3 regions of the Desulfovibrio sp. UIB00 genome follow, and region 1 is predicted to be linked to each of the others. Evidence: riboswitches for the same ligand, from Rfam matches in the RefSeq annotation. Region 1 holds a riboswitch; each other region holds the start of a gene.

The links. Region 1 has a riboswitch for cobalamin ahead of JMF94_RS12900 (anaerobic ribonucleoside triphosphate reductase). Riboswitches for the same ligand answer to the same signal wherever they lie in the genome.
Region 2: linked by a shared signal. The riboswitch ahead of JMF94_RS13545 (iron ABC transporter permease) and the one ahead of JMF94_RS12900 (anaerobic ribonucleoside triphosphate reductase) in region 1 are both predicted to bind cobalamin.
Region 3: linked by a shared signal. The riboswitch ahead of JMF94_RS01035 (sirohydrochlorin cobaltochelatase) and the one ahead of JMF94_RS12900 (anaerobic ribonucleoside triphosphate reductase) in region 1 are both predicted to bind cobalamin.

The regions. Positions count from the first base shown of each region.
Region 1 covers NZ_JAETXJ010000009.1:21,135-30,766, reverse strand. Annotated here, with positions in the region: gene nifU (Fe-S cluster assembly protein NifU) at 1-409, shown strand, start outside; gene nifS (cysteine desulfurase NifS) at 415-1,569, shown strand; gene JMF94_RS12920 (HD domain-containing phosphohydrolase) at 1,816-3,075, shown strand; gene JMF94_RS12915 (bacteriohemerythrin) at 3,110-4,114, shown strand; gene nrdG (anaerobic ribonucleoside-triphosphate reductase activating protein) at 4,206-4,721, opposite strand; gene nrdD (anaerobic ribonucleoside-triphosphate reductase) at 4,714-4,878, opposite strand; gene JMF94_RS12900 (anaerobic ribonucleoside triphosphate reductase) at 4,938-7,193, opposite strand; cobalamin riboswitch at 7,314-7,493, opposite strand; gene JMF94_RS12895 (pitrilysin family protein) at 8,099-9,632, opposite strand, start outside.
Region 2 covers NZ_JAETXJ010000010.1:25,372-35,003, forward strand. Annotated here, with positions in the region: gene JMF94_RS13520 (AraC family transcriptional regulator) at 1-333, opposite strand, end outside; gene JMF94_RS13525 (GyrI-like domain-containing protein) at 461-907, shown strand; gene cobI (precorrin-2 C(20)-methyltransferase) at 1,744-2,460, opposite strand; gene JMF94_RS13535 (ABC transporter substrate-binding protein) at 2,509-3,393, opposite strand; gene JMF94_RS13540 (ABC transporter ATP-binding protein) at 3,347-4,291, opposite strand; gene JMF94_RS13545 (iron ABC transporter permease) at 4,291-5,391, opposite strand; cobalamin riboswitch at 5,610-5,788, opposite strand; gene JMF94_RS13550 (polyphenol oxidase family protein) at 5,816-6,571, opposite strand; gene JMF94_RS13555 (5-formyltetrahydrofolate cyclo-ligase) at 6,562-7,314, opposite strand; gene JMF94_RS13560 (metallophosphoesterase) at 7,354-8,040, shown strand; gene JMF94_RS13565 (Rne/Rng family ribonuclease) at 8,376-9,632, shown strand, end outside.
Region 3 covers NZ_JAETXJ010000001.1:236,238-245,869, forward strand. Annotated here, with positions in the region: gene JMF94_RS01020 (diguanylate cyclase) at 1-586, opposite strand, end outside; gene JMF94_RS01025 (DMT family transporter) at 977-1,813, shown strand; gene JMF94_RS01030 (30S ribosomal protein S1) at 2,068-3,780, opposite strand; cobalamin riboswitch at 3,991-4,211, shown strand; gene JMF94_RS01035 (sirohydrochlorin cobaltochelatase) at 4,243-5,181, shown strand; gene JMF94_RS01040 (hypothetical protein) at 5,358-5,933, opposite strand; gene JMF94_RS01045 (hypothetical protein) at 6,150-6,515, opposite strand; gene JMF94_RS01050 (phenylacetate--CoA ligase) at 6,573-7,853, opposite strand; gene JMF94_RS01055 (asparaginase) at 7,955-9,004, opposite strand; gene JMF94_RS01060 (GNAT family N-acetyltransferase) at 9,029-9,595, opposite strand.

The sequences.
Region 1 (9,632 bases):
GGATGCCCAGATTATCCGCGCCATCACCGAAAACGGCCTCAAGACAGTTGAAGAAATCACCAACTACACCAAGGCTGGCGGCGCATGCGGCGAATGCCTTGATGAAATCGCCGAAATTCTGGCCGCCCAGCTCAAGCAAAAGCCCCTGATCGAACTCAAGCCCAAGCCGCGCCTCACCAACGTGCAGCGCATGCAGAAGGTGCTCAAGACCATTGACGAAGAAATCCGCCCGCAGCTTGCTGCTGACGGCGGCGATATTGAGCTGGTGGATGTGGACGGTCTGCGCGTTGTGGTCTCCCTGCGCGGGCGTTGCGCCCAGTGCCGTTCGAGCGAAGTGACCATCCGCGATCTGGTGCAGCGTCTGCTGCGCGAACATGTTGAAGCCGACATCGTGGTTGAGGAGGCCTAACCGCCATGAAAACCATCTATCTTGACAACAACGCCACCACGGCTGTTGCGCCTGAAGTACGCGATGCCATACTGCCCTATCTGAACGAGCTGTACGGCAACCCTTCAAGCATGCATACATTTGGCGGTCAGGTGGCCGATGCGGTCGAAACTGCCCGTGAGCAGATGGCCGGGCTGCTGGGCGCAAATCCCGACGAAATCATCTTTACCTCCTGCGGGTCGGAGAGCGACAATGCCGCCATCTGGTCGGCCATCCAGACCCAGCCTGAAAAGCGCCACCTCATCACCACCCGGGTGGAACACCCCGCCGTACTCAGCGTCATGCAGCACTGGGAACGCCAAGGCTACCGAGTGACCTACCTTGGCGTGGACAACAAGGGACGCCTTGACCTGGACGAATACGCAGCCGCCCTTACGCCCGATACGGCGCTGGCGTCCATCATGTTTGCCAACAATGAAGTGGGCAATATCTATCCCATCCAGCGCATGGCTGAAATGGCCAGCGAACGCGGCGTGCTGTTTCATACGGATGCCGTGCAGGCCGTGGGCAAAACGCCCATTGACCTTGCCCATCTGCCTGCGGACATGCTTTCGCTCTCCGGTCACAAGCTGCACGCCCCCAAGGGTATTGGTGTGCTGTATGTGCGCAAGGGTGTACGCTTTCGCCCGTTTTTGCGGGGCGGCCATCAGGAGCGGGGCCGCCGTGCGGGTACGGAAAACGTGCCATATATTGCAGGGCTTGGCGCAGCGGCTCAACTTGCCATTGCGCACATGCAGGAAGAACGCGTCAGCGTGGCCATGCTGCGCGACAGACTTGAACAGGGCCTGCTTGAACGTATCCCCGACTGCATGGTGAACGGCGATGTGGATAACCGCCTGCCCAACACCACCAATATTGCATTTAAAAACGTGGAAGGCGAAGCCATCCTGCTCATGCTCGACAGGCTCGGCATCTGCGCAAGCTCCGGGTCTGCCTGCACCTCTGGCAGCCTTGAACCTTCGCACGTGCTGCGCGCCATGGGTGTGCCCTTTACTTACGCCCACGGCTCCATCCGTCTTTCCCTCTCCCGCTACACCACGCAGGAAGAAGTGGACTTTGTCATCCAGAACTTCCCTGATGTCATCAAGACCCTGCGCATGATTTCTCCCTTCAAGGATTAATCCTGGCTCAGCAGTTGACGCAGATTCCAATGTTTGTAGATTATGTGCCGCACTCGCCTGGGTGCGGCACATTTACGTCTGCGGCAAAAATTCTGTGCAATTGCGCATGCGGCATAAATAACGCCCATGATGCAAAAAAGTACCCTTTCTGCCGACCGCTGCGTAAATGAACCTATTGCCTCCTGGGGCCGGTTGTCCTATCATTTTACTTTGAATATCTGCCCTGATTGGTGTGAGTGAGGTTTCATGCGTTCAATTCGCCTTTTTGATCTGCTGATGGGTTTTTCGCGCGCGCTCGACATGGTTACACCACTTCTTGCCGGACACCATCTGCGGGTTGCCTTTTTGAGCCAGGTTATTGCCGAACGCATGCGGTTACCCCGCACCACGCGCAAGTACATGCTTATGGCCAGCATGCTGCACGATATTGGAGCAGTGCCGCTCAAAAGCGATACGCGCGACCTCATCTTTGAGCGCAACAAAGCCCTGCACTGCCGGGCTGGCTGGGCCTTTTGCAAAACTGCAGGGCTGCCCACGCCTGTGTGCGACATGGTGCTGCATCACCATACGGAATGGTGCAGTTATGAGGCATCCGACCAGCACGCACTGCCAGCCAACTGCATCCACATGGCTGACCGGGTTGATGTTGCCCTGCGCGGCAAGCAGGCTTCTGACATGCACAGCATCTGCCTCACTCTGCAGGCAAGAGACAGGGAATATGCCCCAGCCTGTCTGGAGGCGCTGGCAACCCTGGCTCATGATGTGGAAATTTCCGCGCTTCTGGGCAGCCATAAGCGCATGGAAGAATACCTGGCCAAGGCATTTGGCTCTGTGATTCTTGGCCCGGTGCAACTTGTGGACCTGTGTGGCCTTTTTTCTCAAACTATTGACTCCAAAAGCCCCTTTACCGCCACCCACTCCCTTGGCGTGGCCTATACGGCGCGCATGCTGCTCAGGCTGACCCGCATGGCCGACGCCGACGATCTCACAACCATGTTTGTGGCCGGTCTGCTGCATGATATTGGCAAACTCGCGGTGCCGCTCGAAATTCTGGAAAAACCAGCGGCGCTCACGCCCGATGAAGTGCGGGAGATTCAAAAGCACGCTGAAATCAGCATGAATTTGCTGGGTTCCATACCCGGTTTTACCTGTGTGCGTGAATGGGGAGGCAGACACCATGAACGCATCGACGGCACAGGCTATCCCCACAATATCGAAGGAAGCAGCCTGACGCTTCCTGTACGTATCATCGCTGTGGCGGATGTATTTACAGCGCTCACAGAAGACCGCCCCTACCGAAACGGCATGCCTCTGGCCGAAGCCATGAGAATCATCACATCCATGGCGGAACTCGGCTATCTGGACAACGGCGTGGTAGCGCTCCTGGCCGATAATGTGCTACGCGTCAACAAAGAGCGCATACGCGCCCAGCGCAAGGCCGCAGCAAACTTTGTGGTTATGCGCAGGCTGTGCGATGAGGCGGCAAAGGCTGCCAGACAACCTTGAGCTGGGTAGCCATACCCGCTGACGGGGGTGAATCATGGGCGTTCCAATCATTTTTCTGATTATTGCTCCCTTGGCTGGCATTATCGCCATGCAGCTCACCCCGCCCTTTTCTCGGCTTGCTGTTGTCCTCTCCCTGATTTTTTCCCTCTGCGGCCTTGTGCTGCTCTACCGATACCTCCTGTTGCCCCTGCGCACGTTCGTGGCTGCCATTGCACAACCGGACTGCGCTGAAATCCCGTCCATACCCACGGCCTGTGATGTTGTGCGCGCTCTGGAAGACAGCCTCAATGCCAGAGAGGCCACGCTTCGCCACGATCTTGCCGAGGCGCACGAAACAGCAGACAAACTCCAGCAGGAAATTCAGGAACTGCGCGAAAGGCGCGTTGTGGACATGCAGACGCAGCAGACTGCCCTTGCGGCCCTGCGCAAAGCCCAATCTGAATTGAATGACATGGCGACTGCTGCTGGTGCGGACAATGGGCTGGCTGTGGACCGCCCGCACACTAGGAGCCAGATTCTTGACCTTTCTGCGGCATTGCACCGTAGCGAATGCATATTGCTGCACGCCAGCCAGCTTTTGGACGTAGACACCACTGATAAAAACGAAGCAGATACTGCGCTTGCAGAGGCCTTTCCCTGGGATAGCCGTTACAATACGAACATTCCGGTCATTGACGGCCAGCATAAGCTCTTGCTCTCGTACATCAACAAGCTGCACCGTGGCATGCAGAAGGGCTGCGATAAAAAACTGCTGCTGGAAATTCTTGATGATCTGACGGGCTATGCCTTCAGCCATTTTGCCACAGAAGAAATTTTCTTCAGCCGCACGGCTTATCCGCTCACGGCACGGCACATTGAAGTGCACCAGAATTTCAGAAAAACAGTGGCAGAACTCAGGGAGGCCGTGCTTGACGACAAGGCCTTTATTGATATTGCCCTGCTGGAATACCTGAAAACCTGGCTGGTGGATCATATACAGCAGATGGATGGGGGTTTTGCCTCCTATGTGATCGGCACAACCCCCACGCCGAAGCAGTAAGCCCTCTGCGGCCAGCCCCTAATAAAAAACCCCGCAAAAAGCGGGGAACAGACGTGGCCGACAGAGCAGCCTGTCAGGACTCGCAAAAAGTTCAACGGCCAAGCAATGCTGCCGCTATTCGTTCTCGGGCGGAGCGGTCAAGAAGGCGCTGGTTTGAACTGCCCCTGAACAGTAATTCTAGGTCGCGGAGGCTTTCCACATAGGGGCCATCCACAAGAACATCCGTCAGTTCCAGCAGCCGACTTGTCCAATAGTCATTGCGGGCAAGCAGGGCTTCAAATGTGTACCCCGTGTAGGTCATCACATTTTTGCGCATGGCCTGTACGCCCTCGGCCACGGCGCAGAGCGCCTGGGCCTGCTCAAAGGGCTCCCCGCCAGACAGCGTCACACCCGCCAGAAGAGGATTCTCCCCAATCTGGGCAAGGGCGGCCTCCGCCGTAAACGGAAAGCCGCCCTCAAAGTCGTGCGTCTGCGGATTGTGGCACCCTTTGCAGTGATGCGGGCAACCCTGCGTGAACAAGACATACCTCAGGCCCGGGCCGTCCACTATGGATTCCTCCACAATGCCTGACAGCCGCATGACCCCGGCATTACCGGATTCAGGCATGCTTGACACGATCGCGCTCTTCCGAGCGCTTGGCGTTGTTGAAACGGTCAAGCGTTCCCACAAGGTAACCGGTGATGCGGCGGGTACGTTCAAAGCCCACATCCTGACCCACAAGTTTCTGCGCGGGCTTGGTTTCCTCGAACAGACGCGATTTCATTAGCATTTTCGCTCTCCTTGTTCTTAAAGCAAAATTGATGGAAAAAATGTATTTGACCGCTAGTCCCACTTGGGGGTGTGCGGGAATTTTCTACGCAATTCATTGAGCAGCTCGGCGCTCACGCCTTCGCCTTCCTTGCGGCCGCAGCGGGGGCAGGTGCCGTTGATCACACCCACATAGCCGCAGACAGGGTCGCGATCCAGGGGATGGTTGATGGAGCCGTAGCCAACGCCATTATCGTGCATAAAACGGATGATGCTCTCAAAGGCCTCAAGGTTCTTGCAGGTATCGCCATCCAGTTCCACATAGGTGATGTGCCCCGCATTGGTCAGCGCGTGGTATGGAGCCTCGATCTGTATTTTTTTAAAGGCCTTGATGGGGCAGTACACCGGCACGTGGAACGAATTGGTGTAGTAATCCCTGTCAGTGATGCCGGGGATGCTGCCGAACTTTTCCTTGTCGAGGTTGACAAAGCGCCCGCTCAGGCTTTCCGCCGGGGTGGCGATGAGTGAAAAGTTGAGTCCTGTCTTTTCAGCTTCGTCATCGCACCGTTTGCGCAGATGCGTAACAATCTCAATGCCAAGCTTCTGGGCATCCTCGCTTTCGCCGTGGTGCTGACCCACAAGAGCCTTGAGCGTTTCGGCAAGGCCGATAAAGCCCACGGTCAGTGTGCCGTGCTTGAGCACTTCTTCAATGCTGTCGTCCCAACCCAGTTTGTCGGAATCAAGCCAGATGCCCTCGCCCATGAGGAAGGGATAGTTGCGCACCTTCTTGGCGCTCTGGATCTTGAGCCGATGCAGCAGCTGGCGGAACACCAGATCAATCTTGTCGTCCAGCAGAGCGTAAAAACGGCTGATGTCACCGCGCGCATCCAGCCCCAGCCGGGGAAGGTTGATGGACGTAAAGCTCAGATTGCCGCGACCGCACGTGACCTGCCTGTCCTTGTCGTACACGTTGCCAAGTACGCGTGTGCGGCAGCCCATGTAGGCAACTTCCGTATTATAGTCGCCCGGGCGGTAGTACTGAAGGTTGTACGGCGCATCAAGAAAGCTGAAATTGGGGAAAAGACGCATGGCGGAAACATCCATGGCCTGCTTGAAAAGGTCGTAGTTGGGATCTTCGGGATTATAGTTGACCCCGGACTTCACCTTGAATATCTGCACGGGGAAAATGGAGGTTTCCCCGTTGCCAAGCCCGGCCTTGGTGGCGCGCAGCAGGTTTTTGACAACCATGCGCCCCTCGGCAGAAATATCCGTGCCATAGTTGATGGAGCTGAAAGGCACCTGTGCGCCTGCACGCGAATTCATGGTGTTCAGGTTATGGATCAGGGCTTCCATGGCCTGATAAGTGCGGCGCTCGGTGTATTTGAGGGCTTCGCCGGCAGCGTAGGCATGCGCGCGCGTCAAAAGCTCGCGCCGGGCCTCGGGGACAGCCGCCACAAGGGCCTCTCCAAAGGCATCGCAGGTGCCAAGGCGCGGGCCTTCTGGCAACAGGGCGATGGTTTCTCTGGCTGCGTCAATGGCTGCCTGCTCTTCCAGATTCTGGGCAATGCGCAAAAAGGCGGCAAAGGCGCGCTCATATTCCTTGCGGTAGGTTTTGATAACGCCTTCGGCCATGGCAAAGTCAAAATGCGGCACACTCTGGCCGCCGTGCATTTCATTCTGGTTGGCCTGAATGGCAATGCAGGCAAGGGCCGAATAGCTCTCAATGGAATTGGGCTCGCGCAAATGCCCGTGCCCCGTGGAAAAACCATTTTTAAACAAGGGGATAAGGTCAATCTGGCAGCACGTTTCCGTGAGCATGTAAAAATCTTTGTCGTGAATGTGAATATCGCCGTTAAGGTGCGCGGCAGAGGCATCCTTGGGCAGAATGTAGTTGTCGATGAAGAATTTTGAGCCTTCGGAACCATACTTGAGCATGGTGCCCATGGCCGTATCGCCATCGATATTGGCATTCTCGCGCTTGATGTCTTCCTGAAGGGCCGGGGAATACGTAAGTTTTTTATAGATATCCATGAGATACGATTCCGCATTACGGATTTTCGTATGCTCGGCCCGGTACAGGATGTAGGCCTTGGCGCTCTTGGCGTAGTCGTACTGAATCAGGGTTTCTTCAACAACATCCTGAATTTCTTCCACATGCTTGAGGCTGCGCGACTCCAGCTTTTTGCACACCTTTTCGGTGACAAACAGCAGGTCAGTGGGGGACATGTCTTCACCGCCAACGGCCTGATTGGCCTTGGTGATGGCATTGAGAATCTTGACCGAATCAAAAGGCACTTCCGTGCCGTCGCGCTTAATAATGCTGGCGAGCATGAACTTCGCTCCAAACGTGTGGGCTATGAACAAAAAGGCCGCCCGAATAAAACGGGCGGAGAGACCATCAATGGCCTTTTCTGACGGTTCATCTGCAAAAGCCCGTTGCAAATGCTCCACTTTCTTAGAACGGTTGAAAGCAGGTCTTCCGGCTTGCCTGCCGCTTTTCGGCCTTCCCGGTTTTATCCAGTGGCACCCGTGGAAAAGCGGTGTTAAACAGGCTCACGGCGGCGGGTCCGCTCCCGATTTTCACGGGAATTCCCTATTAAGCTCCATGGCGCTTTCAATGTCTAGAAAATCTCAAAAGAATTGCACCCTGTCAATAAATGCACGCAAAAAAGCTCTCCTAGTGCCGTAGTAACACTGCGAATTCACTATTGAATTTTCTTGCCTGCCCAATTTTTCACTACATTTAGGCCGCAAAACAATGAGGGCGTGAACAAAAATGTTCGCCCTAGCTAGAGCCGGATCAGGCAACCTGACCCGCAACACGTGTGGCTTTGATTGGCGCTGCTGAAACATTTCGCCATGAATTCAGGCATCATGCCCACATGACGCTGCCGCCCAGGCCCCGGCACTGCGACCGCAGCCGATACCTGGCGAGCTTTCCTCGGAAAGCAGTTCCCGTAACGCAGGCAAGAACTTACTCTACCCACGCCGGGTTTTCAAGACGGCCTCGCCCACGTAAGAGGACTTACCTCGGACTTGACATTTTTATTTGCCCGCCCCTTGCCGAACATATCGTTTATAAAAACTTTTTTTGTACACGCAAACAGGGATTGAGCATTCCGTAACAGCCAATAAACACAAGGGGCCGCATCGGCCCAACTCCGCTCCCACCGCCATTATGCAGGGAAGCGTAATCGTGTATCCGATGCGGCCCATTAATAAAACCGAAACACCGCCTACGGCAGCAGGATCATGTTGTAGAGGTTTTTGTCGTCCAGATACTTCTGCGCCACAGCCTGAATATCCGCAGGGGTCAGCTTGGCCGCCTTGTCGATGAGCGACTTGCTGAAATCCCGGGGCAGGCCCAGCACGGCGTCTGTGGCTGCCACGCCCGCGCGGGAATCAAGGCTTTGCTTGTCGCGGTAGTATTCACCAAGCAGACGGTTAGCCCCGGCCTCAAGCAATTCCGCAGGCAGGGGTTTTGCCTTGATATCGGCAATAATCTTGGCAAAGCCTTCACGCGCCTGCGCCACCTTGTCGGGCGTAGTGCCAATGTAAAAAGCCATCATGCCAGCCTGAGGCATGGCGCGATAAAAGGCCGTGACCGTGTATCCAAGGCCCTGCTCGTCGCGCATCTGGCTGAACAGCAGGCCGCTCTGGCCGGAAAGCACAGACTGCAAAAGCATGAGCGCCGGGGCGTCCGGGCTGGTGTAAGGCACAGCCTTGAACATCTGGAGCACGTGGGCCTGATTGCGCCCCGGCAGATGCAGATCAAGGTTGCGGGCATCACCCCATGAGGGGGCGGGCAAGGAGAAATCCTTGTTGTCTGGCGTGGGCAATGTGCGGGCAAAGGCCAGCACTGCCTCTCGGTCAAAATCTCCAGCAACGGCCAGCACCCAGGGCTGTACGAGTTGCTTGTCCCAGAACGAGCGTACATCCTTGGGAGTGAACTTGGAAAGGTTCGCTTCCGTCCCCAGACTATCGTAGCCGTAGGGCTGACCGCCGGGGAAGATGAAGGGATTCACGCGTGAGAACAGAAAGGAGGTAGGCCTGTCGGCCCGCTGGCGGATGGCGGCCTTCATGTTTTCCGCTTCACGCTTGATTTCCTTGGCTTCAAAGCGGGGCTTGCCCAGCACCTCGCCCAGCATGGAGAAATAATCGGCATTGAATCGGGCCGGGCCGGTCAGGGACACGGTAAAGGTTTGCAGGCCTGCCTTGGCGGAGAGAGAAGCCGCGCGGTCGGCGAAATAGCGTTCCATGGCCTGGGCGTCCAGTTTGCCGCTGCCATCGCCAAGGGTACTGGCCGTCAGTTCTGCCAGCCCTTGCTGGTCGGGCTTCAGCAGGGCGTTGCCGCCGGGCAGCATGAGATCAACCGCCACATAGGGCACTGTGGCATCAGGGATAAGAATGACGGTGCGCCCCTGCCCCAGGTCGACCACTTCCTGCTGCCCCGCCGTGGACGAAGCCTTTTGCGCGGTCTTGGCAGCGGCACTGCCGGGCCAGTTCTTTTGCAGCACGGCTTCCAGATCGGACAGCTTGGCATTTTCAGGCGCGAGCACACGCACCCGCGCCCTGCTGGGGTCAAGCCAAAGGTTAATGGCCTGCTGTACCTGCGGCTGCGAAACATTGCGCTGGGTGAAGCGCAGGTTCTGTTCCGCCACATCGCCGCCCAGCTCAAACTGGACGCTGCCCAGCCAGGAGGCCAGACCGTTGAGCGTTTCCGCCGAGCGATCCATGCTGTCTTCAAGGTTGTAGCGGGCGCGCTTGAGG
Region 2 (9,632 bases), on a different contig from region 1:
TCCCTTCCGGCGACGATATTCAGAGGGCAGCATGCCCAGATGCGCCCGGAAAGCCCGCGTAAAGGCGTCCACGCTATCATAACCCGCGCCAAGGGCTATCTGGGTGACAGATTCAGGGGAATGCCCAAGCTGCATGGCGGCGCGTTCCAGCAATAAACGGCGCACGTATGCCGCAACGCTCTCGCCCACCATGGATGAAAATATCCTGTGAAAATGGTAGGGCGAAAAACAGGCTATGCGCGCCAGTTCCTCCAGGTTTGGCCTGTCATCAAGGTGCTGCTCAATGTGGCGCAGCACAAGGCCTATACGCTGCTGGTAGGTAAGTGTTTCCATGTATTCTCCCATCTCGGTTCTGGCCGCCAAGGGGCACGGTGGGCAGAAGCGCAAAAAAAGTCGAGCGAATTTTCGCCAGCAGGAGCATGCTGCCTCCACACACAATATATCCCCGCAAGGAGTACCTATGAACGGATTTGAAATAAAAGTTGTGGATTTTCCGGCCAAGCAGCTTATGGGCATCAAGGTGTGTACCAACATGGCAAAAGCCAAGGAAGATTGTCCAACCCTATGGCAGAGCTTCTGCCCGCAAATGCCAAAAATTTATGGCAAGGAAAGCTACGGCGTTTCCGTCATGCTCAATGCCCAGGATTTTGATTACTGGGCCGCCGTTGAGGCTGACGAACAGATTCCGGCAGGCATTGAAACCACCGCCATACCGTTCGGCTCCTACGCCCGCTGCACTGTGCCGAATCTGGAGAGCATCGGTGCGGGATACATGTTCATGTACCAGACATGGCTTGGCGGGCAGCAGGAATGGAAACTGAACGAGCAGGCCCCCTGCTTTGAATTGTACCCTGCGGACTGGAATCCGAGTATGCCCTTTGATCTGTTTATGCCGGTCAAGCGTTAGATTCCGCCGTCCGGCGAAGTTGGGACGCCTGCGCGGCCCAGCCTCGCCCGAGAGGCACTAAGTTTATCTTTTCTGCCCTCTGGGCACGGGATTCCGCCGTCCGGCGGAGTTTGGGACGCCTGTGCGGCGCGCAGCAAGGCGGGGCCGGTTATGGGGCTACGCCCCCTTCTCGGCCCCCCTTGCATCCCCCCCGAAGCACCCCCTAAGAAAGGTTTTCAGCTTCCGCAAAACAGCGAGGGCAACGCGGCTATAGCTGCGGGAGCTTCCCTCACTCGCTGCGCTCGCTCAGGTGATCTCCCTCCGCGCCGCGTAAATGCCAGAGGACGCCTTCGCTTCGACCAGTATCCGCTTCAGCCAAATTCCACTGATCTAGTCGCTCGTTTAGGAAATGGCTTCGTACTCTTTCCCCACGGATTCTGGGTTTTCAGTCACCTCCAAGCCCAGGCTAACCACAACAAAAAAACTACGCGATATAGGAAAGTTATGCGCGTAAATGGCAAGTTCCATTCGGTCATAACTAGCAGAATGAATTGCGATTCAGAAAGAGCTGCCCTCCATCAAAAGCTGGTCGTGGAGTCGCCTTCCTTAAACTCGCCGGAGCAAAGCGGAGGCGATGGTTGGTGTTGGGCGAATTTGCAAAATACGCATTTTTCTGGACTGACAAGGAAAAGTCCTGTTTTTGAGCGCAGCGTACTCAAGTACGTGAGCATCAAAAACAGGACTTTAACGCAGTCAGGCCAAAAAAGTCGGGTTTGCGTAAATGCGCCTGACAGGCTCACCCACGCACCAATTCTTCCCGCCTTTTCTTACCCTCTCCCCCCTACACTGCCACAGGGCTACGCCTGGGGCTTACGGCTCAGAATCAACGACATATAGGGCGGAGTTTCACCCGCAGCACAAGCCCCGCCAAGTCCCTGACAGACCTTCTCCGCTGGCTGCTCCACATGGCTCGCCAGCACGCACGACTCCAGCCTGTTGGTTGCGCCCAAGGCTTCCGCAATGGCGGGCAAATTTCGATAGGCCTTGAGAATCACAGCCGTATCACTCTGTTGCAATGAGTCTTCCAGACTCTCCCGACTGTTGATGCCCGGTATGATGCGCAAGGTCTCGCCGTTTTCGCACAAAACGGTGCGGGTGCGGGCAGCTGCCGCCTGAAAGGAAGTGATGCCGGGAATGACCTCCACCGCCAGATGCGGCGCGCATTCGCCAAGGGTGCGCATGAGATAGCCAAACGTGCTGTACACCAGCGGATCGCCAATGGTCAGAAAGGCGGCGCTCTGCCCGCTTTCCAGCACATCTCTGGTTGTCTGGGCTGCTACGCGCCACGCCTCGCGCAAGACGGCGCGGTCGCGCGTCATGGGAAATTCCAGCCGCAACACGCGCACATCGGCCCGCAGATGCGGGCGCGCCGTGTCCAGCGCCGCTGAAAAATCATTGCGGGGCGAGGCTGCCGCAAGGATAACATCCACCTCGCCCAGCACCCTGACTGCCCGCAGGGTCAAAAGATCGGGCGCGCCGGGGCCGACGCCTACGCCATAGAGAATTCCGTTCATTAACTGCTCTCTTTACAATGCTCTGAAATATTTATGGGATCAGTGGGATCAGCGGTGCAGCCAGCTGTCCAGCTCTTCCGCCGCATCCAGGGCGCGGGGGCCGGGGCGGGCAAAACGATCTTCGTCCACCACGAGCACGCGCCCAACGCGCAGGGCGCGCAAATTCCTGTAATGATCGCGCTCCGCTAGAGGCGTTGGCTCAGGATTCATGGGGCCTTTCTGAATAATGTACGCATCCGGGTCTGCCGCGATCAGGGCTTCCTCGCTGTAGCGCACCAGCTTTTTGCTGTCGCTCACCACGTTTTCGCCCCCGGCAAGGGCCAGTATCTCGCTGCTGATGCCGCCGCGTCCGGCAGCCAGCAGATTGGGATAACGCACCTCGTAAAAGACGCGCGCCACGGGCTTGCCAGCATTGCGGCTGCGCAATGCCTGCACACGCCTCTTCCAGCCGTTTACGATGGTTTGGACCCTATCCTCGCGCCCGGCAAGCCGCCCCAGGATTTCCGTAACCTCAAACAGCCGCTCAAAAGAATTTACTTCAAATGTCAGTACGTTCAGCCCCAAGGAACGCAGATTTTCGGTCTGGGTCTGTGCTTCGCTGCGGCCTTCAAGCTGCAAGACCACATCCGGCTGCTGCGCCAGCACAAGCTCGGCATTGGGACGCATGTGCGTACCAATAGCTGGCAGGGCCGCAAGCTCCGGCAGGTTGCCGTCGGCAGCGGTGCGCGCCACCAGCAGGTCGCCAGCGCCAAGGGCCAGAAAAATCTCGTTAAACGCTCCGTACAGGGCGATCACCCTTTTGACGGGTTGGGCAAAGGTTACGGTTGCGCCCGTGTCGTCCGTGATGACAATGGGGGCGGAATCACTGCGTTCACTGTTTTCAGAATTAGCCGCCTGCGCCTCTGCCGGAAGCAGAATCGGACTGAGCGCCATGCATAGGGCCAGACAATAGGTCAGACTCAGCAGAAGAGACTGCCGGGACAGCAGATTTTTTCCCGCTCCATGGACCTTTTGCACTGGCAAGCAAGGCCTGAGGCAGTCCCCACTGGGGGTGGGGCAATACGCAGATGGGTATGTTGTAGAGCGCACCAAGATTCTCCTCTGTAAAAACCTTTGCTACCGGCCCGTCAAAAACCAGGTTTCCGTCCCGCAGCCCCATGAGGCGCGTGGCATACAGGGCCGCCAGATTGCAGTCGTGCACTGCCATGAGCACACAGGCTCCAGCGGCGCGGCGGCGTTCAAGCAGGTCGAACAGATCAACCATTCGCGCCCAGTCCAGCCCTGCGGCCAGCTCGTCCAGCAGCAGGAGCGGACTTTCCTGCGCAAGGGCACGGGCCAGCAAAACCCTTTGCAGCTCGCCGCCCGAAAGTTCTGTGAGCCTGCGCTGCGCCAGCGGCGCGGCTCCGGTTTCTTCAAGCGCCCGGTCTGCTGCGGCATAATCTTCCCGCCCATAGGCCCCAAGCCACGAAAGGTGGGCAAAACGCCCGAGCAGCACCATCTGCCGTGCGGTAAGGCCCTGCGGCAACTGCCCTCGCTGCGGCACCACCGCCACCATGCGGGCGCGCTCGCGCGGCTTCAACGCCGCCAGCGGACGCCCCTGAATTTCAATGGCGCCAGCCTGCGGCGTCAGCACCCCAGAAAGGGCGCGCAGCAGCGTTGTTTTGCCGCTGCCATTGGGGCCAAGCAGGGCGGCGCACTCCCCGGCGTGCAGGGTAAAGCCCGCCTTGTGCAGCACGCTCTGCCCGCCGTATCCGGCGCGCAGCCCGGCAATACGCAGCACAGGCGGCGCCGTGCGCCCCTCATGGCGAATATCTTGGTCAGGCCGCAGCATCAGCGCCTCCGCACCAGCAGGGCAAAAAACGGCCCGCCAAGCAAGGCAGTGACCACGCCCACGGGCAGTTCCTGACCGCCGGAAAGCACGCAGCGGGCCAGCACATCCGCCCAGACCAAGAGCACCCCGCCGCCCAAAAAGGCCGCAGTCAGCAAGGGGCCGTGCCCCCAGCCCAGCAGCAGGCGCAACACATGGGGCACAACCAGCCCCACAAATCCGATCACCCCGGCCACGGCCACGCAGCCAGCGGTCATGCAGCTTGCCCCGGCCAGCAGCCACAGGCGGGCGCGGCCCACATCAAGGCCAGTCTGAGCGGCCTGTTCATCGCCAAGGGCAAGCACGTCCAGGGCGCGCCAGCCAAAGGCCGTTGCCAGCAATCCAGGCACAAGAGTTGCCAGCAAGAGGGGCAGACTGCTCCAGCCCCGGCCCTGAAAGGACCCCATGATCCAGAACACAATACTGGTTACGGATTCCTCGTTAAGGGCCTTCACAAGGGCCACCAGCGCCCCCAAAAAAGCGGCCACGGCAATGCCCGCAAGAATAACGCTCTCCCGGCTGAACGCGCCGTCGCCGCGCCCCAGCCACAGTGCGCAGCCAAGGGCCGCCAGCGCGCCGATCAGAGCCGCAGGGGCCACCAGCCCGGCATGACTGAAGCCAGCCAGCCCCGGCACATTGCCCAGCCACGGAATATTCCCCAGCATGACCACCAGCGGCCCGCCAAGGGCGATAGCCATACTGGCCCCACAGGCTGCTCCGGCGGAAATGCCCAAAGTAAAAGGATCCGCCAGCGGATTGCGCAACACGCCCTGCAATGCCGCCCCGGCCATAGCCAGAGCGCCGCCGCACAGGGCGGCCAGACACACCCGGGCAAGCCGGATGCTCACCACAACTCCGGTCAGGGCCGGATCATCGGGTGCGGGCGCAAAGCCTGCCAATGCCGCCAAAGCGCGAAACACGCTCTGCGCGCTCAAGGGCACAGGCCCAGGCAAGCAGGCCAGCGGCAGCGAAACAAGCCACACGACCACAAGACCGGTAAAAACCGGCCACAGCCTGCGGGATTGCGGATAGGAGGAAGGAGAAGACTCGGTCGTTCTGGTCATGCCAGCCCTCTGGCCGTAGCCTGCGGGGGCAAACGCGGGCCAAAGCGTTGGCTGACCTCAGGGGTCAGACCCTTGCCCAGTGGCGGCCTGCGTTGCGCGGGCATAAAAAAGGCCTCTTCCACTCGTGGTGGAAGAGGCCCGTATTTCCTCTGTCCTGCCGGCAAAAACCCGTTGCCGTGGGGCGGCCAATGCCACACCGTGGTGCCGTCATTCCATGACTGCGCACCTTGGGGCATGGCAGGTCTTCCGGCTTGGTTCCCCTGCTCCGGCCTTCCCGTTTCCAGTGGCGCAAGATGGAGCAAGGTTAAGAACCTTACGGCGGCGGGTCCGCTCCCGTTTTTCACGGGATTCCCTTTTCAAGCCGGTCTGCCCGGCTACCAATGCCGCCAACACTCTAGGCGCGGCCTTGCGGCCTGTCAATGGCTCAGGCTGCTATCCACACAAGGCTGGCCTGACGGCCCGAGCGTCTGGCGCAGCGATAGGAGAAAAACTGATCGTTGTTGCTGGCGGTGCAGATGTCCAGCCCGTAGATGTTGCGCGGCAAAAGCCCCGCCCGCTCCAGCTGGTGCCGCGTGAGGCCCCACAAATCCATGGTTTTGCTGCTGGCGTCAAACCAGGGCAGGTAGGGAGCGCCCCACTCCTTGTCAAAATTGACAAATTCCGCCTTGCCCGGCCCGAGGCTGGGCCCCCGCACGGCCAGCAGATCGCACGGTTCAAGACCGTAACGCTCGCAGAAGCGGGCCACGCCCGTGATGGGGAAATCGCAGCGGTTGCCGCGCCAGCCCGCATGCATGGCGGCGATGTACGCGCCGCTTTTGTGGGCAATGAGGATGGGCTGGCAGTCTGCCGTCTTAATGAGCAGGCCAAGGCCGGGACGCGCTGTGGCCATGCCGTCGCCTTCCGCCGTGACGGGCGTTTCGCAGGCCACGGCCTCCGGCTCAAAAACAAAACCGTCGCCGTGCACCTGCATCAGTTCGGCCCAGGCGGTCATGCCTTGCGGGCGCAGGCCTTCCAGCATGCTGCGACGGTTGGCAATGACGTGTTCGGGGTTATCCTGCACGGTAAAAGCAATGTTGCCGCCGCCAAATTCGCCAAGGCTCACGCCTCCGGCGCGGGTCTGAAAGGCGCAACGCACCTGCGGAACACCGGGGAAAACAAAGGGGATATAGCTTACAGCCACAGCATACGCTCTTCAGTACATATATAGTTGACCCGCTGGTCCCAGGGGGCCAGGGGCAGGGATTCCACAAGCTGAAATTCAAAACACAGACCCACGCGGGGGCAGGTGAATCCTTTTTCCAGAAAGCGGTCGTAATAGCCGCCCCCATAGCCCAGCCGCCCGCCAGCGAGATCAAAGGCCACGCCGGGCAGGAGCGCAAGGTCGGGGGCAAGGGGGTGTGCCCCTGCGCCACTGCCGCCCGCAGCTTCCGGCCCGAAACCGGGCAGGGAATCGTGCGGTTCAAGCAGCCCCAGGGGGCCGGGCCGCAACTGATCCGGGCCGCTGCACGCCACAAAATCCATAAATCCAGGTTCGCTGCGCCGCACACGCGGCAGCCACACGAGCATATGGGCCTGCCATGCCGCGCGCAGCAGGGCTTGCGTGCCAAGCTCGCCCCGCACACCCACATAGAGAGCCACGGAGCGGGCATTCTTCCACAGGGCGGATTCCATCAGCCTGTTTTGCGCCGCCTCGCTGCGGATTTCGGCCAACTGGGGCGACTGCTCCGCCCGCAGACGGCGCATAACTTTACGCACATCGTTTCTGGCCTGAGCCATAGCATCGGGCAGCACGGCAGAAAGATTGCCCGCCGGATTCTTTGGCGGAGCATCTGGCTGATGCGCTGGTTGAGTGGGCGGCGCAGGCACGGGGGACGTGGCATTGGAGGGCAAGCGGCACTTTCCTTGTGGTGCAATGTGTGGCATTCTCAACACCTGCGCCACTGTAACAAAGGAAACAACACCATGCCAAGCGCCGACTCTCAGGATTTTCTCTGGATCGCCGTGGGCGACATCCACGACGAGCCTGAACGTTTTGCCCAGATACCGGAACTCTCGCAGGCTGACGGCATTATCGTTACCGGCGACCTGACCATCACCGGCGGCGTCAAGCAGGCAGAGCAGGTCATGAACGCCCTGTGCGTCCACGACATCCCCGTGATGGCCCAGATCGGCAACATGGACAGGCCTGAAGTTGACCAGTGGCTGAGCGAAAAAGGCTGGAACCTCCACGCCGTCACCCGTGAGCTTACGCCCGAAATCGCCATTTTTGGCGTTGGAGCCTCCACATTTACGCCCTTTGGCACGCCGAGCGAATTTCCGGAATCCGCATTTTCCGCGTGGCTTGAAACCTGCTGGCAAAAAGCCCGCCATTATCCGCACAGCGTGCTTGTTTCGCACAATCCGCCCAAGGATACCGCTTGCGACATGATCCCCGGCGGTATCCATGTGGGCTCCACAGCCGTGCGCGAATTTCTGGAAGAAGCCCAGCCGGACATCTGCCTGTGCGGGCATATCCACGAATCGCGCGCCATGGACCGCGTGGGCCGCACCCTAGTGGTCAACCCCGGCATGCTGGCGCAGGGCGGCTACGTGCTGCTGCGCTCCAATTCGGGCCAGCTCTCCGCCGAACTCAAGATGCTTGAAGACTGATTTTTGCCTGCCGCATCTGCCGGAACGCATTGCAATGATGTGATCCGGCGGATGCGGCCCCTGCCCCGCGCACTCCCCCGCAGCTTTTCTTCTGCCTCCGCAGGATGTTAGATCGGCAAGATGCCGTTCACGCTGCGCTCATTTTCCCGCCCGCCCCTTGCCCGCTTGCATATTTTCAAAAAAAACGTACTCTCCAAAAAGCGGATTAGCATGCTGCCGCCTTCGCGCGCCTTGTTGGCGCTGCGGCGGAGCAAATACGGCACATTCCCGTAAGTGCATGGCATGCTGGCTGAAATTTTCGCGGAGGCCCAGCGCCCCGCAGCAAAAGGATTTTCATGACCATAGACCAAGACACCCCCGTGGCCGCTTCACAGCCAGCCACGGATGCATCGTCGCAGGAAGTTTCCAAACCCAAACGTTCAACCACAACACGCAGCAAGGCCAAACCAGCCGCCAAGCCAGCCGCTGGCAAAACAGCTTCCGGCAAGGCTGCGTCCAAATCCTCCGAATCCACGGTCGCCAAAGATTCTTCTGATTCTAAGGGCGCTTCCGACTCCAAGGCCCCCCAGGCCGAATCAGCTTCATCCAAGACCACGGCGCCCAAGGCCGCCGCAACCGCCAAGGCCGCAGGCCGCAGCGCGGGCAAAACAGCAAAGACGACTACCGCCAAAGCTAAAAAAACGGCTGACGCCTCCAAAGAAATTTCTGGCAGCACGGCAGATGCCGTAGCGCCCAAGTCAGCCGCTGCCACGGCTGCTGAGACCCCCAAGGCTGCTGGCAAAACTGCTGGCAAAACTGCGAGCAAAACTTCGGGCAGGGCGAGCACTTCAAGCCGCGCCGCTACGCCCCGCAAGGCCAAGGCAGCAGAAGCCAACACACCGGAAGCCACACTCACGGCCAAAACGGTCGAAACGTCTGATGGTTCCAAGCAGGAAGCCGCGCCCCAAAAGCCCGCCGCAAAGGCTCCCAAAGGCCGGCCCGCAAAAGTAGCGGCAAAAAGCAGTGTAAAAAACACAGCTCAGGCAACTGCTCCGAAAATTGACGCAACACCTGCAGACGTAGCCCCCAAGACCGCAAGCCCCGCAACAGACAAGCCTGCGGCTGCTGCGGCCCTCACAAGCCCTGCCCCTGCGACTCAACCCCCTGCAAAAACAGCAGACCAGAGCGCAAAACAGACGCCGGAACAAATTTCAGACAAGCCCGCAGAGGCAGCGCCGCGCCAGAACGCCCCCGTAGCGGAACGCGGTCAAAGCCCCCGACAGATTGCCGACCAGAACGCGAGCCAGACCACAAGTCAGCCCACAGACAAAACAGCTGGCGCACCCGCCGCTCAGGCGGAACAGGGTGCGGAACAGGCCGCTGAAAGCGGCACGGCCTCTGCCACCGGCGAGACTGTTGCCGGGGATGGCCCGCGCCGCAAGAATCGGCGTGGACGTCGTGGCGGGCGTGGCCGCAACCGTAAAAAAGAACTGAACGGGCAGGAAGGCGCGCAAACCGCCGAGGATCAGGCCAGCACAGCCCCCCTCGACGATGATGACGAGGCTCTTGATCTGGTCGATGACGCACCGGAACAGGCCAGCCGTGCGCAGGAT
Region 3 (9,632 bases), on a different contig from region 1:
TGTGGGTTTTGCGGATGGCGGCGGTGAGCTTGATGCCGTCCATGCCGGGCATGTAGTGGTCGGCCAGCACAATGCGTATGGCGGGATGCTCCTTGAGGATCTGCAGGGCTTCCAGGCCGTTGCTTGCCGTGTAAGCGGTGATGCGCTGACGCCGCAGCAACTCGGATACCTGCATGCACCAGAGGTTGGAATCGTCCACAATCAGGGCTTCAACGCCGCTGTTGGCGCGCAGACGGCTCACCACGCGCATGAGGTACATCATGTCATCGGGGGTACGCTTGACGATATAATCTGTAACGCCCTGCAGCATGAGGCGTTTATAGATATCTTCGTCAAAGTGGGCGCTGACCACTACCACAGGGATGTTCCGGGCAAGGATGGCAGGGACAATTTCGCCGTTGGGGGCATCGGGCAGATTGAGGTCGCAAAGGGCAAGAAAGTACTGCGAAGGATTGTCCTCCAGCAGTTTTAAGGCTTGTTGGCGATTCTCGGCGCATTCGTAGGAAAGCCCCAATTGTTCCTTGAGATTGTGCGCCATAAAGCGCGCTGTTGTCCGACTGTCTTCAACGATGAGAACTTTCTGCATGTTTGCTTCCGCATGGGGGATTGGTTTGGGGCTGGATAAAAAAATTGCGCCGTGCAAGAGTGCGGAACCTGCGCGGCGGCTGTAAATTTTAATCGTATTGATTTTTGCTCTTGCAGTCAAAAGGGATAACGGCCCTTGCGTGTTATATTTGCAGAACATTTCCCGTCCAATACCGTCGGCGAAACAGCGGGCCAGTGCAGCGGGAACGATTGCCTGCCGCAGTTTTGCCCAAGATAACAGGCAACAAGCTCTGCGTGAGCGAGAGCCTCGCTGGCAATTGTGGGCGGCATGAACGCAATGTATGCGGTTCCAATTGGTGTATTGCCCTCTTTGCCTGGAGGGGCTGTGTTGTTGTCTTGGCATTTTCACGGCAAAGAGGTAGCAATGCCCATGTCCCCATCAATCTTGCTCGCCATCCTCTTTGCCGCCTTTCTGCACGCGCTGTGGAACATCATTGTCAAAAGCGGTGACAACAAGCTTTTTGAAACAGGCTTGAACGCTTTTGGTGCCTGTCTTGGCGCACTGTGCCTGCTGCCTTTTTTGCCGCCGCTGCCACAGGCCGCGTGGCCCTATCTTGCCATGTCGTGCATGTGTCATCTCGGCTATTACATATGTATTTCAGCGGCCTATGAGCGGGTAGACATGTCTTTTGCCTACACGGTAATGCGTGGATGCGCGCCCTTGCTCACCTCGCTGGCACTGCTGGCCTTTGGCGTGAACATGTCGGTGGGCGCATGGTGCGGCGTGCTTACGTTGTGCGCGGGGATTATGTGCCTTGCCACGGATAATATGCGTCGAGGCTATGGCTGGAGCGAAGTTTTTATCTCGTTGCGTACATCATGCATCATTATGGGGTACACGCTGGCAGACGGCCTTGGTGCGCGGGAAAGCGGCAACGCCGCCACCTACACTATTTGGATTTTTCTGATCAACGCGCTGCCCGTGCACGTTTACATCCTGTGGCGGTATGGCTGGAGTTACGTGGGCTATGCCCGTAAACGGCTTGGTGTGGGTACGTTGGGCGGTTTGGCAAGCATGGGCTCGTATGGCATTGCCCTGTGGGCCATGACCCTTGCGCCCATTGCCGTGGTGGCGGCCCTGCGCGAAACCTCGGTGATTTTTGGCATGCTGTTGGCCATGTGGCTGCTGCACGAGCGTTTTACACCCTTGCGTGGATTTTCTGTGCTGCTGGTTGTCGGTGGGGCAGCACTGCTCAAGCTGGCCTGATCAAAAGGCTGCAGGCAGGCTCGGTGATAATGGCGGCAGACTATGCGAGAGGGAACCTTTGCTGAAGGCGGCGTAGTCCACCCTGTATGGGATCGTTCTGTCCGTGGGCAAGAAGTCAGCCCTGCCTCGATGCCACGGGTGCATCGCCGGCACATTACCAACTCAAACACCCCCCGCTGTTTTATTGCTGGCGGGCAACAAGAAAGGGCGCTCCCTTGCGGGAACGCCCTTTTGTATTTTGAAGCAGAAACAGACTAGCTGTTTTCGCTTTCTTCAAACTTCTGCTTGAGCAGGTCGCCCAGGCTCTGACCGGCTTCTTGCGGGCCGGAATGGAATTCCTTGGGCTTGCGGCGTTCTTCTTCGTCCTTGATCTGCTTGATGGACAGGCCCAGACGGCGCTCTTCAGCGCTGACATGGATGACCTTGGCCTGGATTTCCTGGCCTTCCTTGTAGATCTCGGCGGGGGTCTTCACTTTCTTGCTGGAAAGCTCAGACACGTGCACCAGGCCTTCAATACCTTCTTCCACTTCAACAAAGAGGCCGAAGTCGGTGATGTTGGTCACGATACCCTTGATGGTGCAGCCCACGGGGTAGGTGTTGGGCACATGGCCCCACGGATCGTCCACCAGCTGCTTCACGCCGAGGGTGAACTTTTCGTTTTCCTGATCCACGGTCAGCACCTTGGCCTGCACGGTGTCGCCCACCTTGTACAGTTCGTTGGGATGACGCACTTTCTTGGTCCAGGAAATGTCGGAAACGTGGATAAGACCATCGATGCCGTCTTCAATGCCAATGAACATACCGAATTCGGTGATGTTCTTGATGACGCCTTCAAGGACGGTGCCTTCGGGGTACTTTTCAGCAACCAGTTCCCAAGGATTGGGGCGAACCTGCTTCATGCCGAGGCTGATGCGCTTCTTGTCGCCGTCCACGCCCAGGATGACCACTTCGACTTCGTCGCCGGTGTGAACCATCTGGGAAGGATGACGCAGCTTGCGGGTCCAGGACATTTCGGAAATGTGCACCAGGCCTTCAACGCCGGGTTCCAGTTCCACAAATGCACCGTAGTCCACCAGGTTGGTGACCTTGCCGCTGCACTTGGCCCCTTCAGGGAAGCGGGCGGAGATGTCCTGCCACGGATCGGGCACGAGCTGCTTGAGGCCGAGGGAAACCTTGTTGTTGTCGCGATCGAAGGAAAGCACCTTCAGGGTCAGTTCCTGACCGATGGTGATCATTTCCTTGGGATGGCGAATGCGCTTCCAGCTCATGTCGGTGATGTGCAGCAGGCCGTCGAGGCCGCCGAGGTCAACAAACACGCCGTATTCGGTGATGTTCTTGGCCTTGCCGGTAACGATCTGGTTTTCTTCAAGGGTGCGCAGCAGATCCTGGCGTTTGGAATCGCGCTCCTCTTCAAGCAGCACGCGGCGAGAAACGATAACGTTGCTGCGGCGGCGGTTGATCTTGAGCACGCGGAATTCGAATTCCTGGTTGACCAGGGCATCCATATCCGGCACGGGGCGCAGATCCACATGTGAACCGGGCAAAAACGCTTCCACACCGCCGATGTCCACGGTGTAGCCACCCTTGATGCGGCGGACAATGTGGCCCTTGATGACCCGGTTGTTTTCCTGCACGTCTTCGAGCTGGTCGAACACCTGCATGCGCTTGGCTTTCTCGAAAGAAAGAGTGATGGTGCCGTCGTTTTCGTTCTTGCGAACAACGTAAACGTCAACACGATCGCCCACTTTGACGGAAATGTTGCCGGCGGGGTCGCGGAATTCTGCCGCAGGAATCTGCCCTTCGGACTTAAAGTTCACGTCAACAAGCACATTGTCATCATCCACGCGGACGATTTCGCCCTTCGTGATAGAGCCTTCCTCAAGATCGCCGAAATCGGGATTGAGGTAGTTTTCAAGGGCGCTTTCGAAATTGATTTCGTTGTCGTGCCCGGTTTCCAAACCTGCCATATGTCCAGCCTCCAAACATAATTTCCCCATAACAGGGAGGTGCCTTATTATCAGGATTTCAGTAAAAGAACAAGAAAAAATACGCGCCAAATCGGCTTTAGCCGCCGAAAAATCGGGATTCCGCGCCGCTCCGGATGGCCCAGGCGCGGCAGCCCGCGCGGGGCATACCCTGCAAGGGCCTGTCTGGCGGGGCTTGCAGGGTATGCCCACTTGACTTTTATTGTCGCATGAATTGTTTTGAAAGGGTCGGCGGGGAATTCCGTTAAAATCGGAAACAGTCGCGCTGCGGTAAGAGGGAACGAAGCTTCATCGTTCCGCCACATGGCGGGGCGCTACAGCCAGTCGCGCGAGCGGCGAAGGCGAAGTCTAGGCAAGGGGCGCAAGGCCCACGCCCTCAAGTCCGAATATCCTCCGGCATTTTATCCAACTTCAACCCGTCAACGCGCCATTGAGGAGGTTGCCATGCTGCGTGCTACGCCGCATTCCATTTTGCATTATTTCACCCGTACCCTTTTGCCCATTCTTTTGCTGTGCGCCGTTATGGGCGCGCCTGCGCTTGCTCCTGCCGCTGAATCCGGCGCAGAGAGCCCCAAAGCGGGCGTGCTGCTGGTGGCCTTTGGCACCAGTGTTCCCGAAGCCCTGGTTTCCATGAAGGCCGTGGATGCGGAGTTCAAGGCCGCTTTTCCCGGTCAGCCGGTGGTGTGGGCCTATACCTCGCAGATTATCCGCAAAAAAATAGCCGCCGAGGGGCATCCCGTGGGCGGCATCAGCGATGGCCTCGCCCAGCTTGCCAAGGACGGCGTCAAGGTCGTGCGCGTACAGTCGCTGCACGTCATGGCGGGCGAGGAGTTCAGCGCGCTTGAACGGGCCGTGCTTATCGATCTGCAAAAAAATCCGGGCCGCTTTGACTCCGTGTTTCTTGGCCGCCCCATGCTGGAATCGAAAAAAGACGCGCAGGAACTCATTCAGGCCATCAGGGAAGACGTCAAATCCCTGCGCGGCAAGGATGCAGCCCTGGTGCTCATGGGCCACGGCCAGAGCCATGGCCGCGCGGATCTGACCTTTGAAGGTACGCGCGCCGTGTTCCACGATGCGGACAAACGCGTGTTTATGGCGACAGTAGAGGGTGCGCGCAGCGTGGACGATCTGCTGGTGGAACTCAAGGCAGCCAAGGTCAAGAAGGTGGTTATCGAACCGCTCATGCTGGTGGCTGGCGATCATGCGCACAACGACATGGCCGGGGATGAAGACGATTCCTGGGCCTCGAAACTCAAAGCAGCCGGCTTCAAGGTGGAGACCAACCTCAAGGGTTTGGGCCAGATTGCCGGTGCGCGCGCCATACTGGTGCGCCATGCCCGCGAAGCTGCCGATGACCTGACCAAGGAACCCAAGAAGCAGTAGCAGGGCTTGCCTGCGCCGCATATTTGTTGCGGGAGCCGCATAAGCCGGGACAGCGCGTCTGGTTTGTGCGGCTTCTGTTTTTGGGTGCGGGAAATTGGGGAATGCGGGCGATGCGGTGTTTCGCGGAGGTTTTTCAGACTAGTTGTAAGGCTCAGTGCGCTTGAGAATGTTGCGACTTAAGCCTGCCGTGCCACCAGCCAGGCCAGCATGCCGCCCTGCGCCGCAATGGCGGCCGCAAGGGCCAGCCAGCAGCCCCAAAGGGGCAAGGCCTTGGGCGCAATGCCCGCAGCCAGCGCCAGCATGCCCTGAAATGCCCTTTTGAGAGGCCACAACAACGCCAGCCCCGCCCACACCGATGCGCTCAGGGTAAAAACCTGCAACTCCTTGATTTCCCACAGCCCCACCAGCGAGGCATACAGGTCAACATTGCCGGAATTATAGGCATTGCCGATGAGTTCCAGCCTGTCCAGAGCCGGGCCGTCAGTGCAAATTGCGCCAAGAATGAAAAAAATGGCCACAACACCAAGAAACAGCAGCAGAAAAAGACCAAAGGTGCGCATTTGCCAGCGGGAATGCGCCACGCCAGCAAAATCGCCGATGCGCCGCGCAAGAAAATGCAGGGGAATTGCCAGAAGCGGCACTGGCACAATGAGCAGGCCCAGACCGGGCCTCACCAGCGCAAACGATCCCCCTGCAAGCATGAGGTAGCCTGCAAGCGAGAAAATGGATGCGGGTAAGGCGGCAAGGGGCATACGCGCTCCAGTGTCGGCGGTTCTGGCGCGTAAAACATGGGCGCGCTCGCATAAAATCCTATGCCAAAAAGGGGCAAAGGTCTATGCGGCAAAGGGAGTTGTGATAATTTGCCGGGGTGGAGCGCACATGCGGCAATGCAAGCGTCCGCCGTCGGGCGAAGGGCTGGCGCTCTGCCCCACCCACTCTGGGCGGCGACTTTTGCCTGATGTTTTGGCCTAGCGTTCGGGCGTGGTGAGAAAGGCGGGCATGCTGGCCGCAGCCGCACGGCAGGATGCGTCATCAGGGGCAAAGCAGCACAGGATGGCGCACCAGGACCCGCCATCACGCTGTTGCGCCACGCAGCGGTCTAGCTGTCTGTCGGGGCAACTGGCGGCTGGGGCAAGGTCGGGCAGGGCAGCGCGGCAGGCAGCTTCAAGCCGCAGACATTCGGCTTGTGCCTGATTCGGCCCTGTTGTCTGATTTTTTGCTGTGTTGACGTGTCGGGCGCACCATGCGGGGCTATCCACATCGGCGATTTCGCGCGCGGAGGCAGCGAGTGGCAACAGGCAAAAGGCCAGCAGGCATACGGCGACAAAGCTCATAATAAAGGCGCAGGGCAAAAACCCCGCGCCAGTACAATCAATATTTTTCGGCACGGCCTAGCGCTTGTCCACCACGCGCTTGGATTTGCTGAAGGTACGCGGCAGGCTGGCGTAGTCCGCCACGCTCACGGAAACACGGGCCATGATGGCCTTGTGCAGACGGGTTTCAAGCTCATGGGCCAGGGCGGCATCGTTGCCTGCGGTCTGCCCCTGCCCGCGTTCCACGGTGAGGGCCAGATGATCAAGGGAGCGATCATCGCGGGTGAGTTCCACCTGATATTCACCGCCAAGCTCCGCAAACTGACCGATGACTTCCATGAGCTGACCGGGGTAGATGTTCACGCCACGGTAAATGATCATGTCGTCCGAGCGTCCGAGGATGCGGTCATGTCGCGGCATGGCAAGGCCGCAGGAGCATTGGCCCGGCAGCAGGCGCGAAAGGTCGTGGGTGCGGTAGCGCAGCAAGGGCACGGCCTCCTTGCACAGGCTGGTAACGACCATTTCGCCCACTTCGCCCTCGGCAACGGGCTGCATGGTGGCGGGGTCAAGCACTTCGATGATGAAGAGGTCGGCCCAGTAGTGCAGGCCTTCGTGGGCATCGCAGTCGATGGCGGTGCCGGGGCCGTACATTTCGGTCATGCCGCCGATATCGTAACAGCCCTCAAGGCCGAGCTTGCTTTCAATGGCGAGGCGCATTTTTTCGCTGCGGGTTTCTGAACCGCAGACCATGCGCTTGAGCTTGATCTTGCCGCGCAGGTCGGCCCGTTCCACTTCTTCCGCCAGCAGCAGGGCCATGGATGCCGTGGCTGTAAAGCCGGTGGCGCCCAGGTCCTGCAAAAGCTGCAGGTGCATTTCAAGGTTGCCCGGCCCCACAGGCACGGTGAGCATGCCAAGCCTTTCGCTGCCCGCCTGAAAGCCAGCGCCAGCCGTCCACAGGCCATAGCCCACGGCAAGCTGCATGCGGTCTTCGGGGGTAAAGCCCGCCAGCTCAAAGCAGCGGGCAATCTGGAGGCTGAACGTATCAATATCGCGCTGGGTGTAGGCCAGAATTTTGCGTTTGCCCGTGGTGCCGCTGGAGGCATGTATGCGCGCCACATCACGCGGCGGCACGCAGAGAAGCGGCAGGGGATAGCCCTCGCGCAGGTCTTCCACATCGCAGGTGGGCAGGCGGCGCAGGTCGTCAAGACTTGTGATGTCGTCCGGCTTCAGGCCGCAGGCTTCCAGCTTTGCCCTGTACTGGAGCGAATTCCAGGCCTGACGCACGGTGTAACGCAGACCTTCAAGCTGTTTCTGGCGGATATCCTCATCGGTGAGCTGGGGAATAAAGCGATACGACATGAAGCTCTCCTGATTCCATTGGGGTCATGGGCTTGAAAAAGAAAATAAACCACACACTGCGGTTTTTTTGCGCCGCAGGCAAGCCCAAAGGGCCCTGTTGCCTACAGTTTGGCCCCAAGGGCGAACACTTCGCGCACCGAAAGCATGCGCTGCGCCGGTTCTGCCTCCTTTTGCTGCTCCAGCGCCAGCATGAGCAGCACGCGGGCCTTGGCGGGCGAAAGCATGCCGCCGGGCACAAAGCCCTCGTATTCATCAAGGGGCGTGACCGGGCCGGAACCGGTGCGGCTGCACCGGATAACAGGGATGCCCCCTGCAATGGCCTGCCGCAGCTCGTGGCGCACGGCATCGGGCATGGAACCGTTGCCCATGCCAGCCAGCACTATGCCCGCGCTGCGTTCCACGGAATAGCGCACAAGATCAACAGGCATGCCCGCGCAACCGTAGACCACATCCACACGTGGCAGATTTTTGCGGCCCGCAAGCTCGGCAAAGGTTCCTGCCAGAGCGGGATTTTCCTCCCCGCCGTAGTAAAACTGAGGTTCGCCGTTGATAACCCGGCCCAGACAGCCTGATTCCAGCGCACGGAAGGCCTCCACATCAAGCGTGGCGACCTTCACCGCCGTGCGGGCCGAGAGCACCCGGCTGTTCATGACCAGCAGCGCGCCGCGCGCCTGCGCCTGCGGGCAGGCCGCCACAGCCACGGCATCGCGTATGTTGATGGGGCCGTCTGCGCTCAGCGAGGTGGCGGGGCGCATGGAGCCGGTCAGCACAACGGGCTTGGGGCTGGCAAGGGTGAGGTGCAGATAGAAGGCCGATTCTTCCAGCGTGTCTGTACCGTGGGTCAGCACCACGCCGCAGATTTCTGGGTCGCCCAGCGCCTTGGCGCACTGCTCGCCCAGCATGGCCCAATGCTCGGGGGTGATGTTCTCGCTGGGCAGGTTGCCGCACTGCACGCTGGTGATGCGGGCCACGCCCTCAATGCCGGGCAGGGTTTCGAGCATGCTGTCAACGGTGAGCACCCCCGCCTGATAACTGATCTGCTCAAGCGGCGTGGGGGCAACGCCCGCAATGGTGCCGCCCGTGGCAATAAGGGCCACCTTGGGCAGGGAGGTTGCGCTGGAACTGGCCGATGCTGAAGAATGATTGCTCATGGTGGCTCCTGCGGCGCGCTTTGCCTAGGGACGGCAGGTTGCAGCCGCGTTGTCGTGAACAGTGCTCGCCGCAGTCCAGAGCATATCCGTCTGCGGCTCGTTGGTATGCGGGCAGATGCTGCGCCCTGTGGGGATAAACCCCCTGCTGGCGTAAAATGCCAGGGCGCGGCTGTTGTTATCGTATACGGTGCAGCGGAGGCTGGCGTTCTTCTGGTCTGGGAGTTCAGCCAGCACCTGTTCCTGCACCAGTTCCAGCAGTTGCCGCCCAAGGCCCTTGCCCCACCAGCGGGGCAGCACGAACAATCCCGCCAGATACGTGCAGTTGCCGTCCGGCAGGGTTGCGGCAAATGCGGCGTGCTCTCCATCGGCTGTCAGCAATAAGACCTGCGATGAAGGCAGATAGCTTTCCGCCATAGCCGCCCGCTGCCCGCGCCAGAACGCGGCAGGCACAAAGTCATGCCCTGCCAGAGAGGCCGCCAGCCAGATGTCGGCACAGATCGAGTAATCCTTGGTAGATGCGGCCCTGACTGTTGTTACAGCCGGGCGAGGTGCGGCATGCCCTGCGTGGGCGGGAAAAGTTGTCGTTTTCATGGCCTCCCTCTGCTTAAGCGAGCAAGTGCAGCGCGTC